Regions from separate parts of the Janibacter sp. LM genome, predicted to be linked through region 1. Evidence: predicted binding sites of a transcription regulator. Region 1 holds the regulator's gene; each other region holds the start of a gene.

Region 1 (4,576 bases):
ATGCCCCGCAACACCTAGGGGAATGCGGGTTCAGGTCATTCGAGGGCGGTGACGAAGTCGATGAGCTCCTCGACCCGCCCGAGCAGGGAGGGCTCGAGGTCGGCGTAGGAGCGCACGGTGCCGAGGATCTGCTTCCACGCCCGGGCGATGTCCGCCTGCGTCTCGTGCGGCCAGCCGAGGTGGGCGCAGATGCCGCGCTTCCACTCCGTCGACCGCGGGATCGTCGGCCAGGCCTCCATGCCGAGGCGTTGCGGCCGGACCGACTGCCACACGTCGACGAAGGGGTGCCCGACCACGAGCACGTGGTCGGGTGCCACCCGGTTGGCCTCGGCGACGATCCGCGACTCCTTGCTGCCGGGCACGAGGTGGTCGACGAGCACGCCCATGCGCCGGCCCCGGCCGGGCCCGAAGTCCCGGATCGCCGTCGCGAGGTCGTCGACGCCGTCGAGCGGCTCGACGACGACGCCCTCGACCCGCAGGTCGTGCCCCCACACCTTCTCGACGAGCTCGGCGTCGTGCCGCCCCTCGACGAAGATGCGCGAGGCCCGCGCGACCTTCGCACTCTTGTCGTGCACCGCGACCGACCCGCTCGCGGTGCGCGAGGCGGCCTGGTGGGCGGCGGCGAGGGCCGCGCGCTGCGCCCCCTTCGGCGCCGTCAGGGTGACGGGCGCACCGTCGACGTGGAACCCGGGGCCGAGCGGGAAGGCCTTGACCCGGCCGCGGCGGTCCTCGAGGTGCACGACGTGGACGCCACCGGCCTTCTCGACCGCGACGACGGCGCCGACCCAGCCGGTCTCGACGTCCTCGACGACCGTGCCGCGGGTCGCCTCCAGGGCGCGGGAGGTCGGGCGCGACAGCCTCCCCTTGGACTTCCAGTCGCCGGAGAGGACATCCTTGCCGTATCGATCGTTCACGGGCATCGACGGTAGGACGAAGGGGGGACACCCGGGCGACGGCACGCCGGACTTCGGGGAATGCGGCGCGCGGTCGTAGACTTGGCACTCAGTCGGACCGAGTGCCAGCGAAGGAGGCAGCATGAGTCAGGAACGCCGGATGGCCGTGCTCAGCGCCATCGTCGAGGACTACGTGCAGACCTCGGAGCCCGTCGGCTCCAAGGCGTTGCTCGACCGGCACCAGCTCAACGTCTCCGCGGCGACCGTCCGCAACGACATGGCGGTGCTCGAGGACGAGGGCCTCATCGTCGCGCCGCACACCTCGGCCGGTCGGATCCCGACCGATGCCGGGTACCGGCTCTTCGTCGACCGGCTGGCCGCCATCCGACCGATGTCGAAGGGGGAGCGCGCCGCGATCACCGACTACCTCGAGGGCGCCGACGACCTCGACGTCGTCCTCGACCGCACGGTGCGGCTGCTCTCGACGCTCACCCGCCAGGTCGCCGTCGTGCAGTACCCCTCGCTCACCCGCAGCACCGTCAAGCACATCGAGCTGGTGCCGATGGCGCAGACCCGGCTCATGGTCGTCGTCATCATGGGTACCGGTCGGGTCGAGCAGCGCATCGTGCCGATCGGCGTCGACTACCTGACGACGGCGGGGGCCGACGCCCTGGCGAGCGCCCGGGCCCGGATCAACGCCGCGACCCGGGAGCGTCGTCTCGCCGACGCCCTCACCTCGCTGGCGACCCTCCACGAGGAGGACAGCCAGACCGAGGACGCCCTGACGGCGGGGGTGCTCGCGGCGCTCGAGGAGGCGCTCGCCGAGGAGCGCGCGACCAAGGTGACGCTGGCCGGCACGGCCAACCTCGCCCGCAGCTCGAGCGACTTCCCGATGACGCTCGAGCCGGTGCTCGACGCGCTCGAGCAGCACGTCGTGCTGCTGCGGCTGCTCAGTGCCGAGGCGGGCCACGACGCCACGGGCGTCTCGGTACGCATCGGCTCCGAGAACCCCGTCACCGGGCTGCAGAGCACCTCGCTCATCACCTCGGGCTACGGCTCGGGCGACGAGCAGGTCGGCGCCGTCGGCGTGCTCGGCCCGACCCGGATGGACTACCCGGCGACGATGGCGCAGGTGCGTGCCGTCGCCACCTACCTCTCGCGGATCATGGACGCCTGACCGGCGTCCACCCGCACCGACCACCACCACGACCCACGAGGACGTCACGCGTGAACGACTACTACGAGGACCTCGGCGTCAGCCGGCAGGCCACGCCCGAGGAGATCAAGCGGGCCTACCGCAAGCTCGCCCGCACCCTCCACCCGGACGTCAACCCGGGCCCGGAGGCGGAGGAGAGGTTCAAGGCCGTCTCCCAGGCCTACGACGTGCTCTCCGACGAGACCAAGCGGCGCCAGTACGACATGGGCGCCGACCCGTACGGCGGTGCGCACGAGGGCTTCGGTGCCGGCTTCAGCTTCAGCGACATCATGGAGCAGTTCTTCGGCCAGGCGGGCGGCGGCGGCCGCGGCCCCCGCTCGCGCTCCTCGCGCGGCCAGGACGGCCTCGTCGGGCTGGAGATCGACCTCGCGACCGCCGTCTTCGGCGGCCAGGAGGACCTGACGATCGACACCGCGGCGGTCTGCGGCTCGTGCTCCGGCGACGGTGCCCAGCCCGGCACCGGCCGACGCACCTGCGACACCTGTGGTGGCCGCGGTGAGGTCCAGCAGGTGCAGCGTTCCTTCCTCGGGCAGGTCATGACGACCCGTCCGTGCCCGACCTGCCAGGGCTACGGCGAGGTCATCCCCAACCCCTGCCACGAGTGCTCCGGCCAGGGCCGGGTCCGCAGCCGCCGCACGATGAAGGTGCGCATCCCCGCCGGCGTCGACTCCGGCACCCGCATCCACCTCGCGGGCGAAGGGGAGGTCGGTCCCGGTGGCGGTCCGGCCGGCGACCTCTACGTGGAGCTGCGCGTGCGTGACCACGCGACCTTCACCCGCCGCGGTGACGACCTGCACGCCTCGGTCTCGGTGCCGATGACCGCGGCGGCACTCGGCGTGACGATGAGCTTCGCGACCCTCGACGGGGAGCAGGAGATCGCCGTCAAGCGCGGCACCCAGCCGGGCGACACGATCGTCCTGCCCGGTCTGGGCGTGACCCACCTGCGGGTCGAGGGCCGCGGCGACCTCGTCATCCACATGGACGTGCGCACGCCCACCAGGCTCGACGCGGAGCAGGAGCAGCTGCTGCGCCAGCTCGCGCAGGTCCGCGACGAGGAGCAGCCCGACGGCGAGCTCGACGACGTCGACTCCGGCTTCGTCGGGCGCCTGCGCCACGCCTTCAAGGGACGCTGACCGCGTGACCGCACCGCTCTTCCTCGTCGACCCCGGGGCCCTCGACGGCCTCGGGGTCGACGGCGTCGTCGACCTCACCGGTCCCGAGGCGCACCACGCGGCGACGGTCGTGCGCCTCGCCGTGGGGGAGGAGGTGCTCGTCGCCGACCGGGGCGGCGCCCGGGTGCTCACGACGGCCGAGGCCGTGGCCGGCGACCTCGTGCGCCTGCGGGTCACGGCCCGCGCCGACGAGCCGGAGCCGTCCGTGCGCCTGACGCTCGTGCAGGCGCTGTCCAAGGACGGCCGGGACGAGGACGCGGTCGAGGCCGCGACCGAGCTCGGCGTCGACGCCGTCGTGCCCTGGCAAGCGGACCGCTCGATCGTCCGGTGGAAGGGCCCGAAGGTCGACAAGGGCCGCCGCAAGTGGGCCAACGTCGTCGAGCGCGCGGCCAAGCAGTCCCGGCGCGGCCGGTGGCCGCGCCTCGGCGACCTCGTGACCACCGCGGGGCTCGCCGACCTCTGCGGGGCGGGGGTGACCCCCTTCGTCCTGCACGAGGACGCGAGCACCCCGCTCGCCACCGTCGAGCTGCCCGAGGCCGGCGAGGTCCTCCTCGTCGTCGGTCCCGAGGGTGGCATCTCCCCGCAGGAGGTCGAGCGCCTGGTCGCTGCCGGCGCGACCCCGGTGCGTCTCGGCGCGCAGGTCCTGCGGGCCTCCACGGCCGGACCCGCCGCGATCGCCGTGGTGAGCTCTCGCGGCCGCTGGCACTGAGCGAAGGGGGAGTCCTCCCCCTCGCGCGGCCGCTGCGGCGCCCCTAGTGTTCAGCAGGACCGAGGCCGAGGAGCAGGGGAGCAGACATGAGCGTCACCGAGGGCATGGATGCGGCTCGCATCCACCTGATCGCGGGTCGGCTGCAGCGCAGCAGCGAGCAGCTGGGGGAGCTCGGGACGCGGGGGCGCGGGCAGCTCTCGGTGCTCCACGGCGCGTGGGCGGGTCCCGACCTGGAGGACTTCGGACGCGAGTGGGGCGCTGCCGAGAGGTCGCTCCAGGCCGCCGGCCAGACCCTGTCGATGCTGAGCACGCGGTTGCGCGCCGAGGCGGGGGAGCAGGACGACACGTCGTCCTCCACGGGGAGCGTCCTCGGCGGAGGCGGTCTGCCCACCGGCCCCGGCCCGGGCGGTCCCGGCGGGCCGTCCGGTCCCGAGGGGGTCCCGTGGCTGGAGAACCTCTCCACGTGGGTCGGACGCGTCGGGGCCCTCGACGGCGTCAACGACATCATCAGGGCGCTCAACGCCGGTCGCGGCCTCGGTGCCCTGCTGAGCGGGATCCCGGCGCTGACCCGTCCGATCCTCTCGCC
Region 2 (4,576 bases), on a different contig from region 1:
CTCCACGCCCGCGTCCTGCATGCCGCGCGCGAAGTCCTCCGCCCCGGCGCTCGACGCGGCCGGGGTCGAGCCGTACTGGCGGCCCCACGTGCCGATCGGCTGGTTGGCGCGACCGATCTCGGCGGGGACGGTGTCGGCGACGGGGGCGAGGTTGACGTTGACCCCGGCCGCAGCGAGCTCCGCGCCCCAGGCCTTGGCGGAGGCCCGCAGGTCGGGGTCCCGGGCCTGCTCGAGGGCGGAGGGCATCTCGGTGAAGCCCGCACCCGTGAGCTGCTGGACCTCGCCGCCCTCCTGGTCGGCCGCGACGAGCATGCCGACCTTGGTGCCGTCGACGGTCGGGGAGACGTCCTGCAGGTGCGCGCTCGCCGCCGCGACGGTACCCGAGTCCTGCCACCCGCCGAGGTAGAGCATCGAGCCGAGCCCCTGCTGCCCGATCGGCGCGTCGAGACCGGTCGCCGGGCCGGGCTGCATGGCGGCCATGAGCAGCTGGCCGGCCTGCTGGGTCGGGGTCATCGCGTCCCGGACGGCGCCCACGCAGGAGCTCGCGGCCGGTCCGTACGCGCTCGTCGTGGTCGAGGTCGAGGACGACGTCCTCCTCGGGGACGAGGGCGAGGAGGAGGTCGTCGCCGAGGTCGACCGGCTGGTCGAGGAGGTGCTCGAGGAGGTGCTCGAGGTCGGGCTGGACGCCTCGTCACCCGAGTCGGAGCCGCATCCCACGAGGGCGAGCGCGGCGAGTGCGGCGGTGGCGCGGGTCAGGTGGGTGGCTCGACGCGGCATGCCCTGCAGGCTACCCGGGGCGTGCGGAGGGGAGGTGGTCCCGGGACTCAGGCCCCGGCCGGCCGCACGACGAGGACGGCCTGGGTGCCGCCGACGCGGGTGAGCACGATGGTCGCGCTCTCACCGCTGCCGGCGCCGCGGCCGATCTTCAGCTGCTTGCGCAGCTGGTCCTCGTCGAGGCGGATGCCGCGCTTCTTGACGGTGAGACCGGTGACGCCGCGCTCACGCAGCCATGCCCGCAGCCCCTTGACGGAGAAGGGCATCGCCTCGAGCACCTCGTAGCGGCGCGCGTGCCCGAGGTCGAGCGCGTGGTCGCTGCTCACGTACCCGAGGCCGGCCTCGAGCTCGCGGCCCGAGACGGCGCCGGTCACGGTGCCGATGAGCCCCGCGCGGGTCACGGCCCGGTCGGCCTCGTAGAGCCAGGGCCCGAGGTCGGCGAGTGAACCGGCGACGTCGGGGTCGTCCTCGCAGGTGCGCTGGTCGACCTCGACGGGCGGGGCGTCCTTGCGCAGGATCCGCGCGCTGCGGCCGGCCTCCTTGACGAGAGGCCCCCACCACACGGCGCACTCCAGGACCGTCCCCTGCCACGAGGTCCACTGCGCCTCGGTGCCGAGCGGCGGGATGTCGTGGGGGAGCGAGGGGCTGAGCTTGGCGCCCGTCGCCGGCACGTCACGGGCGACGGACAGCACGAACTCCCACGACGGCGAGATCTCGTCGAGGCGGAAGACCCGGCGCGTGCGGCCGGTGCGGTCTGTGTGCCCGGGGGTGCGGCGGGCGGGGTCGAGCCAGACGCCCACGCGGGAGTGGAGCGGGTCGATCGGTGCCTCGAAGTCCTCGGCGACGCCCGGCCGGGCGCGGCTGTCCGGCCACGGGCGGAGGTTGACGTCGGCGATCGCCGCGGTGAGAGGGCCGGCGTCCACGCCGTGGACCGTGACCCCGAGGGCACTCATCGCCATCGCGTCCGAGCCGATGCCGCAGCCGAGGTCGTGGACCGTCGCGAGGCTGGCCGCCGCGAAGCGCCCCGCGTGGGTCGCGGCGACCTCGAGACGGCTGGCCTGCTCGAGCCCGTCGGGGGTGAAGAGCATCCCCTCGGCGAACTCGCCGAACTTGTCCTTCGCCTTGTCCTGCAGGCGCTTCTGGGTCAGCAGCCCGGCGGCGTGCTCGGGTGCCAGGCCCTCGGACCGCAACCGGGCCGCGGTGGTCACGGCGTCGGCCTCGCGGTAGGCAGGGAGCTCGTGCAGCCGGGCATGGCCCTCCGGGGAGGCGAGCCACCTCACGGTCTGGATGTCCACAGGCGGCATTGTCCACGGTCGCGACGTCCCGCGCCGCACATTGGCACTCAGGTTGACCGAGTGCCAGCCGGGTGCCTAGATTTGCCCTTGGCACTCACCTTCGGCGAGTGCCAGATGCCACGGCTGGTCGACCCCCGCGACGGCGCCCGGCCCGGCACGCCAGAACTCATACTCACGACCCTCACTTCACTAAGGAGTCACCGTGTCGGTTTCCATCAAGCCGCTCGAGGACCGCATCGTCGTCCAGGCCGTCGAGGCCGAGCAGACCACCGCTTCCGGCCTCGTCATCCCGGACACCGCCAAGGAGAAGCCGCAGGAGGGCGAGGTCGTTGCGATCGGCCCCGGCCGCTTCAACGAGGACGGCGACGAGCGCATCCCCATGGACATCGCCGTCGGCGACCGCGTCATCTACTCCAAGTACGGCGGCACCGAGATCAAGCACGGCGGCCAGGAGTACCTGATCCTCTCCGCCCGCGACGTCCTCGCGATCGTCTCCTGACGACCTCTCTCTGCTTGCAGCGCACGCCCCGGGTGCGGGCCCTCCCGGGTCCCTCCGGGGCGTCGCTTCTTCCCCCTTCGTAGAACCAAAGGACAGACATGGCCAAGGAACTGGAGTTCAACGACTCCGCCCGTGACGCCCTCCAACGCGGCGTCGACCAGCTCGCCAACGCCGTCAAGGTGACGCTCGGCCCCAAGGGCCGCAATGTCGTCATCGACAAGCAGTGGGGCGCGCCGACCATCACCAACGACGGCGTGACGATCGCCCGGGAGATCGAGCTCGAGGACCCGTACGAGAACCTCGGCGCCCAGCTCGCCAAGGAGGTCGCGACCAAGACCAACGACGTCGCCGGTGACGGCACCACGACCGCGACCGTCCTCGCCCAGGCCATGGTCCGCGAGGGCCTGCGCAATGTCGCCGCGGGTGCCGCACCGTCCGGCCTCAAGCGCGGCATCGACCAGGCCGTCGAGGCCGTCGCCGCCCGCCTGCTCGAGAACGCCCGTGAGGTCGAGGGCAAGGACGAGATCGCCCAGGTCGCCTCCCTGTCCGCCCAGGACCAGGGCATCGGCGAGATCATCGCCGAGGCCTTCGACAAGGTCGGCAAGGACGGCGTCATCACCGTCGAGGAGTCCTCGACCGCCGAGACCTCGCTCGACTTCACCGAGGGCATGCAGTTCGACAAGGGCTACATCAGCCCGTACTTCGTCTCGGACCCCGAGCGCATGGAGGCCGTCCTCGAGGACGCCTACGTCCTGATCAACCAGGGCAAGATCTCCACGATCGCCGACGTGCTGCCCGTGCTGGAGAAGGTCGTCCAGTCCGGCAAGCCGCTGCTCATCATCGCCGAGGACATCGACGGCGAGGCCCTGAGCACGCTCGTCGTCAACAAGATCCGCGGCACCTTCAACGTCGTGGCCGTCAAGGCCCCCGGCTTCGGCGACCGTCGCAAGGCGATGCTGCAGGACATGGCGATCCTCACCGGTGGTCAGGTCATCGCCGAGGAGGTCGGCCTCAAGCTCGACCAGGCCGGTCTCGAGGACCTCGGCCAGGCCCGTCGCGTCGTCGTCACCAAGGACAACACGACGATCATCGACGGCCAGGGCAACGGTGAGGACGTCACCGGCCGGGTCAACCAGATCAAGGCCGAGATCGAGCGCACCGACTCCGACTGGGACCGCGAGAAGCTCCAGGAGCGCCTCGCCAAGCTCGCCGGTGGCGTCTGCGTCATCCAGGTCGGTGCCCACACCGAGGTCGAGCTCAAGGAGAAGAAGCACCGCATCGAGGACGCGATCTCCGCGACCCGCGCGGCCATCGAGGAGGGCATCGTCGCCGGCGGTGGCTCCTCGCTCGCCCACGCGGTCGCCGTCCTGGACGGCATCGAGCTCGAGGGCGACGAGAAGGTCGGCGCCAACATCGTGCGCAAGGCCGCTGTGGAGCCCCTGCGGTGGATCGCTGAGAACGCCGGCCTCGAGGGCTACGTCGCCGTCGCCAAGGTGCAGGAGCTGGCCCCCGGCCAGGGCCTGAACGCGGCGACCGGCGAGTACGGCGACCTCATCGGCCAGGGCGTCATCGACCCGGTCAAGGTCACCCGCTCGGCGCTCATCAACGCCGCGTCGATCGCGTCGATGGTCCTCACCACCGACACGCTCGTCGTGGAGAAGAAGGAGGAGGAGCCCGAGACCCACGGTCACGGCCACTCCCACTGATCTCCTGATCCGACGAAGGGGGCCACGCACCATCCGGTGCGTGGCCCCCTTCGTCGTGCCCGGCGCTGCACTGCCCCGGGCGGGTGCAGCCTCAGGCCGTCACGATGACCCGGACCTCGATGGTCTCCGGAAGCTCGCGCAGGCGCTGCTCGGTGTCGGCGGGCAGGCTGCTCGCGAGGTCGGTGACGGCGTAGCCGTACTCGCCCTTGGTGCTCAGCTGCTGGCTGTCGATGTTGACGTCGCCCTCGGACAGGATCGTGTTGACCCGGGCCAGGACTCCGGGGACGTTCTGGTGCAGGTGG
Region 3 (4,576 bases), on a different contig from region 1:
GTGCGGGCGGCGACCTCGAGGTCGAGCTCGACCGCCCCGAGGTGCTGCAGCGCGACCACCCAGTCGAGCGTCTCCGCGACGCCCGGTGGCTTGAGCAGGCCCTCGGAGCGCAGCTGCTGCACCGCGACGGCGACCTGCCGGGCGAGCGTCTCGCTGACCTCCGGGACCCGGCTGCGGACGATCGCCACCTCGCGGTCGAGCCCGGGGTGGTCGATCCAGTGGTAGAGGCACCGGCGTTTGAGGGCGTCGTGCAGCTCACGGGTGCGGTTGGAGGTGAGCACGACCGTCGGCGGGGTCTGCGCCCGGATCGTGCCGAGCTCGGGGATGCTCACCGTCCACGACGAGAGCACCTCGAGCAGGAAGGCCTCGAACTCGTCGTCGGCGCGGTCGACCTCGTCGACGAGCAGGACGGCGGGAGCACCCCGCAGGGCCTGCAGCACGGGCCGCTCGAGCAGGAACCGCTCGTCGAAGAGCGTCCGCTCGGCCGCCGCGGCGTCCGGCTGCCCGCTCGCCGTGAGCGCCTCGAGCGTGCGCAGGTGGAGGATCTGCCGCGGGAAGTCCCAGTCGTAGAGCGCCTGCGAGGCGTCGATGCCCTCGTAGCACTGCAGGCGGATGAGCGGCACGCCCTCGATCTGCGCCAGCGCCTGTGCCAGCGCGGTCTTGCCGGTGCCGGGCTCGCCCTCGAGCAGCAGCGGCCGCTGCATCTCCCGGGCGAGGAAGACGACGGTCGCGAGGTCCTCGTCGGCGAGGTACCCGGTGCGGCCCAGCGAGTCCGCCAGCTCCTGCGGTGACGTCATGGGCCGAGGTTACCCACCCGTCCTCCCGCCCGGGCCGACGACGAAGGGCGGTCCCCCCGTGAGGAGGGACCGCCCTTCGTCGTGCGCAGCGGTGGGCTCAGAAGCCCATGCCGCCCATGCCACCCATGTCGTCGCCACCGGGCATGGCCGCAGCGGCCTTCTCCGGCTTGTCGGCCACGACGGCCTCGGTGGTGAGGAAGAGCGCCGCGATGGAGGCGGCGTTCTGCAGCGCGCTGCGGGTCACCTTGGCGGGGTCGATGATGCCCTGGGCGATCATGTCGACGTACTCGCCGGTGGCCGCGTTGAGGCCCTCGCCCGCGGGGAGGTTCTCCACCTTCTCGGTCACGACGCCGCCGTTGAGGCCGGCGTTGGTCGCGATCTGCTTGAGCGGGGCGGAGGCCGCGACGCGCACGATGTTGGCGCCGGTCGCCTCGTCACCCTCGAGCGAGAGCTTCTCGAAGGCCACCTTGGTCGCCTGCAGGAGCGCGACGCCGCCACCGGCGACGATGCCCTCCTCGACGGCCGCCTTGGCGTTGCGCACGGCGTCCTCGATGCGGTGCTTGCGCTCCTTGAGCTCGACCTCGGTGGCCGCACCCGCACGGATGACGGCGACGCCGCCGGCGAGCTTGGCGAGGCGCTCCTGGAGCTTCTCGCGGTCGTAGTCGGAGTCGCTGTTCTCGATCTCGGCCTTGATCTGCGACACGCGGCCACCGATCTGGTCCTGGTCGCCGGCACCCTCGACGATCGTCGTCTCGTCCTTGGTGACGACGACCTTGCGGGCCCGACCCAGCAGGTCGAGCTCCGCGGTCTCGAGGGAGAGGCCGACCTCCTCGGAGATGACCTGGCCACCGGTGAGGATGGCGATGTCGGCGAGCATGGCCTTGCGGCGGTCACCGAAGCCCGGGGCCTTGACGGCGACGGACTTGAAGGTGCCCTTGAGCTTGTTGACGACGAGCGTCGACAGCGCCTCGCCCTCGACGTCCTCGGCGATGATCAGCAGCGGCTTGCCGGCCTGCATGACCTTCTCGAGGAGCGGCAGCAGATCCTTGATCGAGCCGATCTTGGAGTTGGCGATGAGGACGTAGGGGTCCTCGAGCACGGTCTCCATGCGCTCGGTGTCGGTGACGAAGTAGCCGGAGATGTAGCCCTTGTCGAAGCGCATGCCCTCGGTGAGCTCGAGCTCGAGACCGAAGGTGTTGCTCTCCTCGACGGTGATGACGCCTTCCTTGCCGACCTTGTCCATGGCCTCGGCGATCTTGGCGCCGATCTCCGGGTCAGCAGCGGAGATGGAGGCCGTGGCAGCGATCTGCTCCTTGGTCTCGATCTCCTTGGCCATCGCGAGGAGCTCCTCGCTGACGGCGGCGGTGGCCTTCTCGATGCCGCGCTTGAGCGCCATCGGGTTGGCGCCGGCCGCGACATTGCGCAGGCCCTCGCGCACGAGCGCCTGGGCGAGGACGGTGGCCGTCGTCGTGCCGTCGCCGGCGACGTCGTCGGTCTTCTTCGCGACCTCCTTGACCAGCTCGGCGCCGATCTTCTCGTAGGGGTCGTCGAGCTCGATCTCCTTGGCGATGGACACGCCGTCGTTGGTGATCGTGGGTGCGCCCCACTTCTTCTCCAGGACGACATTGCGGCCCTTGGGGCCGAGGGTGACCTTGACGGCGTCAGCGAGGGTGTTCATGCCCCGCTCGAGGCCGCGACGGGCCTCCTCGTCAAAAGCAATGAGCTTTGCCATTCGGGTGGTCCTCCACGCGAATCGAAGGGTCATGACCGGGGGCGCCCGCGACGGACGAGGTGCGACCACGCGGCTCACGTCACCGTGCGTTCACACCCCTCACCTGACCGGTCAAGGATTGTCACTCTCACCGGGAGAGTGCTAACGCCATTATTGGCACTCTCACCGGGAGAGTGCAAACGTCACCCCGCGCGGCGGGACGAGGACGAAGGGGAGCGCACCCCCTTCGTCAGGTGCGGGGGTGGTGGTGCTCGAAGGACGCCCGCATCCGGCCGTCCTCGTCGGAGGAGACCGGGTCGTCGAGATCGGCGACGAAGACCGCGACGAGCTCCCGCGCCGGGTTGTCGTGCGCGGCGGCGAGCAGCGCACGCCAGGCGCCGAGGTTGGGGTGCTCCCCCGGCGTGGCCTCGGCGGGCTCGAGCCCTTCGACGGCGGCCTGCAGCTGGAGGGTCGAGACGGGCAGGGTCGCCGTCGAGCCGTCGTGGTGCAGGACCGAGGCGAGCACGACCGCCGAGAGCCCGTGCCGGCCTCCGGGGAGATTCACGTGCGGGAACTCGAAGTCCGGGTCGCTGCTCGCCGGCGAGATGCCGACCGCCCACGCGACCGGCTCGCGCCAGCCGTCGATGCGACCGGCCAGGTGCTCCTTGATCGCGGCGAGCCCCTCGGGGGTGCTCCAGTCGAGTGCGCTCATGCCACCCACTCTGCCAGCCGCGGCGGCCGTGCGGCTCAGGCCTCGAAGCCGAGGCGGCGGGCGCTGCGGGTGCGCTGGCGCTGGTCGCGCAGGCGGCGCAGCCGCTTGATGAGCATCGGGTCCTCGGAGAGGGCGGCCGGGTTGTTGATGAGGCCGTTGAGCACCTGGTAGTAGCGCGTGGAGCTCATGTCGAACAGCTCCTTGATCGCCTGCTCCTTGGAGCCGGCGTACTTCCACCACTGGCGCTCGAAGGCGAGGATCTCGCGGTCGCGGTCCGTGAGCGGGACCGAGGGGGTCGGCGCGGCGGTCTGGTCGGCGAGGTTCACGCGACGCACTGTACCGACCGAATCACATGAATGTCATTCCCCCGGCGTGTCGGCTGGACACCCGCCCCTCCCGCTGTCACGTGCGCCCCCTTCGCCCCACCCGTCACATCCCCGACCGGTCCGCGGTCGCCTCGCGCGGGGGCCCGTCAGACCATCGAGTCGAGGATCGCGGCGATGTCCGCCGTGGTCGTCTGGGGGTTGACGATCGCGAAGCGCGCCAGGGTCTCGCCCTCGTGGTTGGTCGGCACGACGAAGGCGAACTCCTCCTCGAGGATGCGGTCGGACCATGCCGCGTAGTCCGCGGCCGTCCAGCCGATGCGACGGAAGACGACGACGGAGAGGAAGCGCTCACCGACGAGCTCGAGCTCCTCGCGCCGGTGGATCTCGGCCTCGGCGAAGGACGCGACGTCGAGGGTGCCCTCGACCGCGGTCGTGTACGCCTCGGTGCCGTGGGTCGCGAGGGAGAACCAGAAGGGCAGCCCGCGCGCCCGTCGGGTCAGACCCACGGAGTAGTCGGTGGGGTTCCAGTCGGTGGCCGCGGTGAGCACGTCGAGGTAGCCGGCTCGTTGCGTGTGGGCGTTGCGGGCCGCGGCCGGGTTGCGGTAGATCAGCGCGCAGCAGTCGAAGGGGGCGAAGAGCCACTTGTGGGGGTCGACGATGAAGCTGTCGCAGTGCTCGATCCCCGCGTAGAGGTGCCGGACCGAGGGCGCGGCCAGGCCCGCCCCGCCGTACGCCCCGTCGACGTGGAACCAGATGCCGAGCTCGCGGCACACCTCGGCGACCGAGGCGAGGTCGTCGATGATCCCGAAGTTCGTCGTCCCCGCCGTCGCGACGACGGCGAAGTAGGTCTCGGGGCCGCCCTCCAGGAGGACCTCGCGGAGCCGCTCACCCGTAAGCCGGCCGCGCTCGTCGGGCTCGACGGTCGTCAGCTCGGCGTCCATGACGTCGCAGGCGGACTGGATCGAGGAGTGCGCCCCGCGAGTGGTCGCGACGCGGAAGGGCCGCTGCCCCTCGGCCGCCGTGCGACGGG

The links. The regulator HrcA, encoded in region 1, represses chaperone genes, less so after heat shock. The targets are predictions, from matches to a motif close to TTNGCACTCGNNNNNNNCGAGTGCNAA.
Region 2: a site for HrcA is predicted at 2,110-2,136, ahead of groES (co-chaperone GroES). Genes of this name have one in related genera too.
Region 3: a site for HrcA is predicted at 2,683-2,709, ahead of groL (chaperonin GroEL). Genes of this name have one in related genera too.

Annotation. Positions count from the first base shown of each region.
Region 1 covers NZ_JBDIVG010000024.1:44,435-49,010, reverse strand. The annotation lists gene ABC138_RS13265 (DUF3097 domain-containing protein) at 36-914, opposite strand; gene hrcA (heat-inducible transcriptional repressor HrcA) at 1,036-2,070, shown strand; gene dnaJ (molecular chaperone DnaJ) at 2,121-3,242, shown strand; gene ABC138_RS13250 (16S rRNA (uracil(1498)-N(3))-methyltransferase) at 3,247-3,990, shown strand; gene ABC138_RS13245 (hypothetical protein) at 4,077-4,576, shown strand, end outside.
Region 2 covers NZ_JBDIVG010000005.1:18,829-23,404, forward strand. The annotation lists gene ABC138_RS03270 (glycoside hydrolase family 3 N-terminal domain-containing protein) at 1-777, opposite strand, end outside; gene ABC138_RS03275 (class I SAM-dependent methyltransferase) at 825-2,069, opposite strand; gene groES (co-chaperone GroES) at 2,272-2,568, shown strand; gene groL (chaperonin GroEL) at 2,667-4,274, shown strand; gene serA (phosphoglycerate dehydrogenase) at 4,366-4,576, opposite strand, start outside.
Region 3 covers NZ_JBDIVG010000032.1:31,055-35,630, forward strand. The annotation lists gene ABC138_RS15180 (MoxR family ATPase) at 1-797, opposite strand, end outside; gene groL (chaperonin GroEL) at 895-2,529, opposite strand; gene ABC138_RS15190 (hypothetical protein) at 2,759-3,220, opposite strand; gene ABC138_RS15195 (DUF3263 domain-containing protein) at 3,256-3,555, opposite strand; gene ABC138_RS15200 (aminotransferase class V-fold PLP-dependent enzyme) at 3,693-4,576, opposite strand, start outside.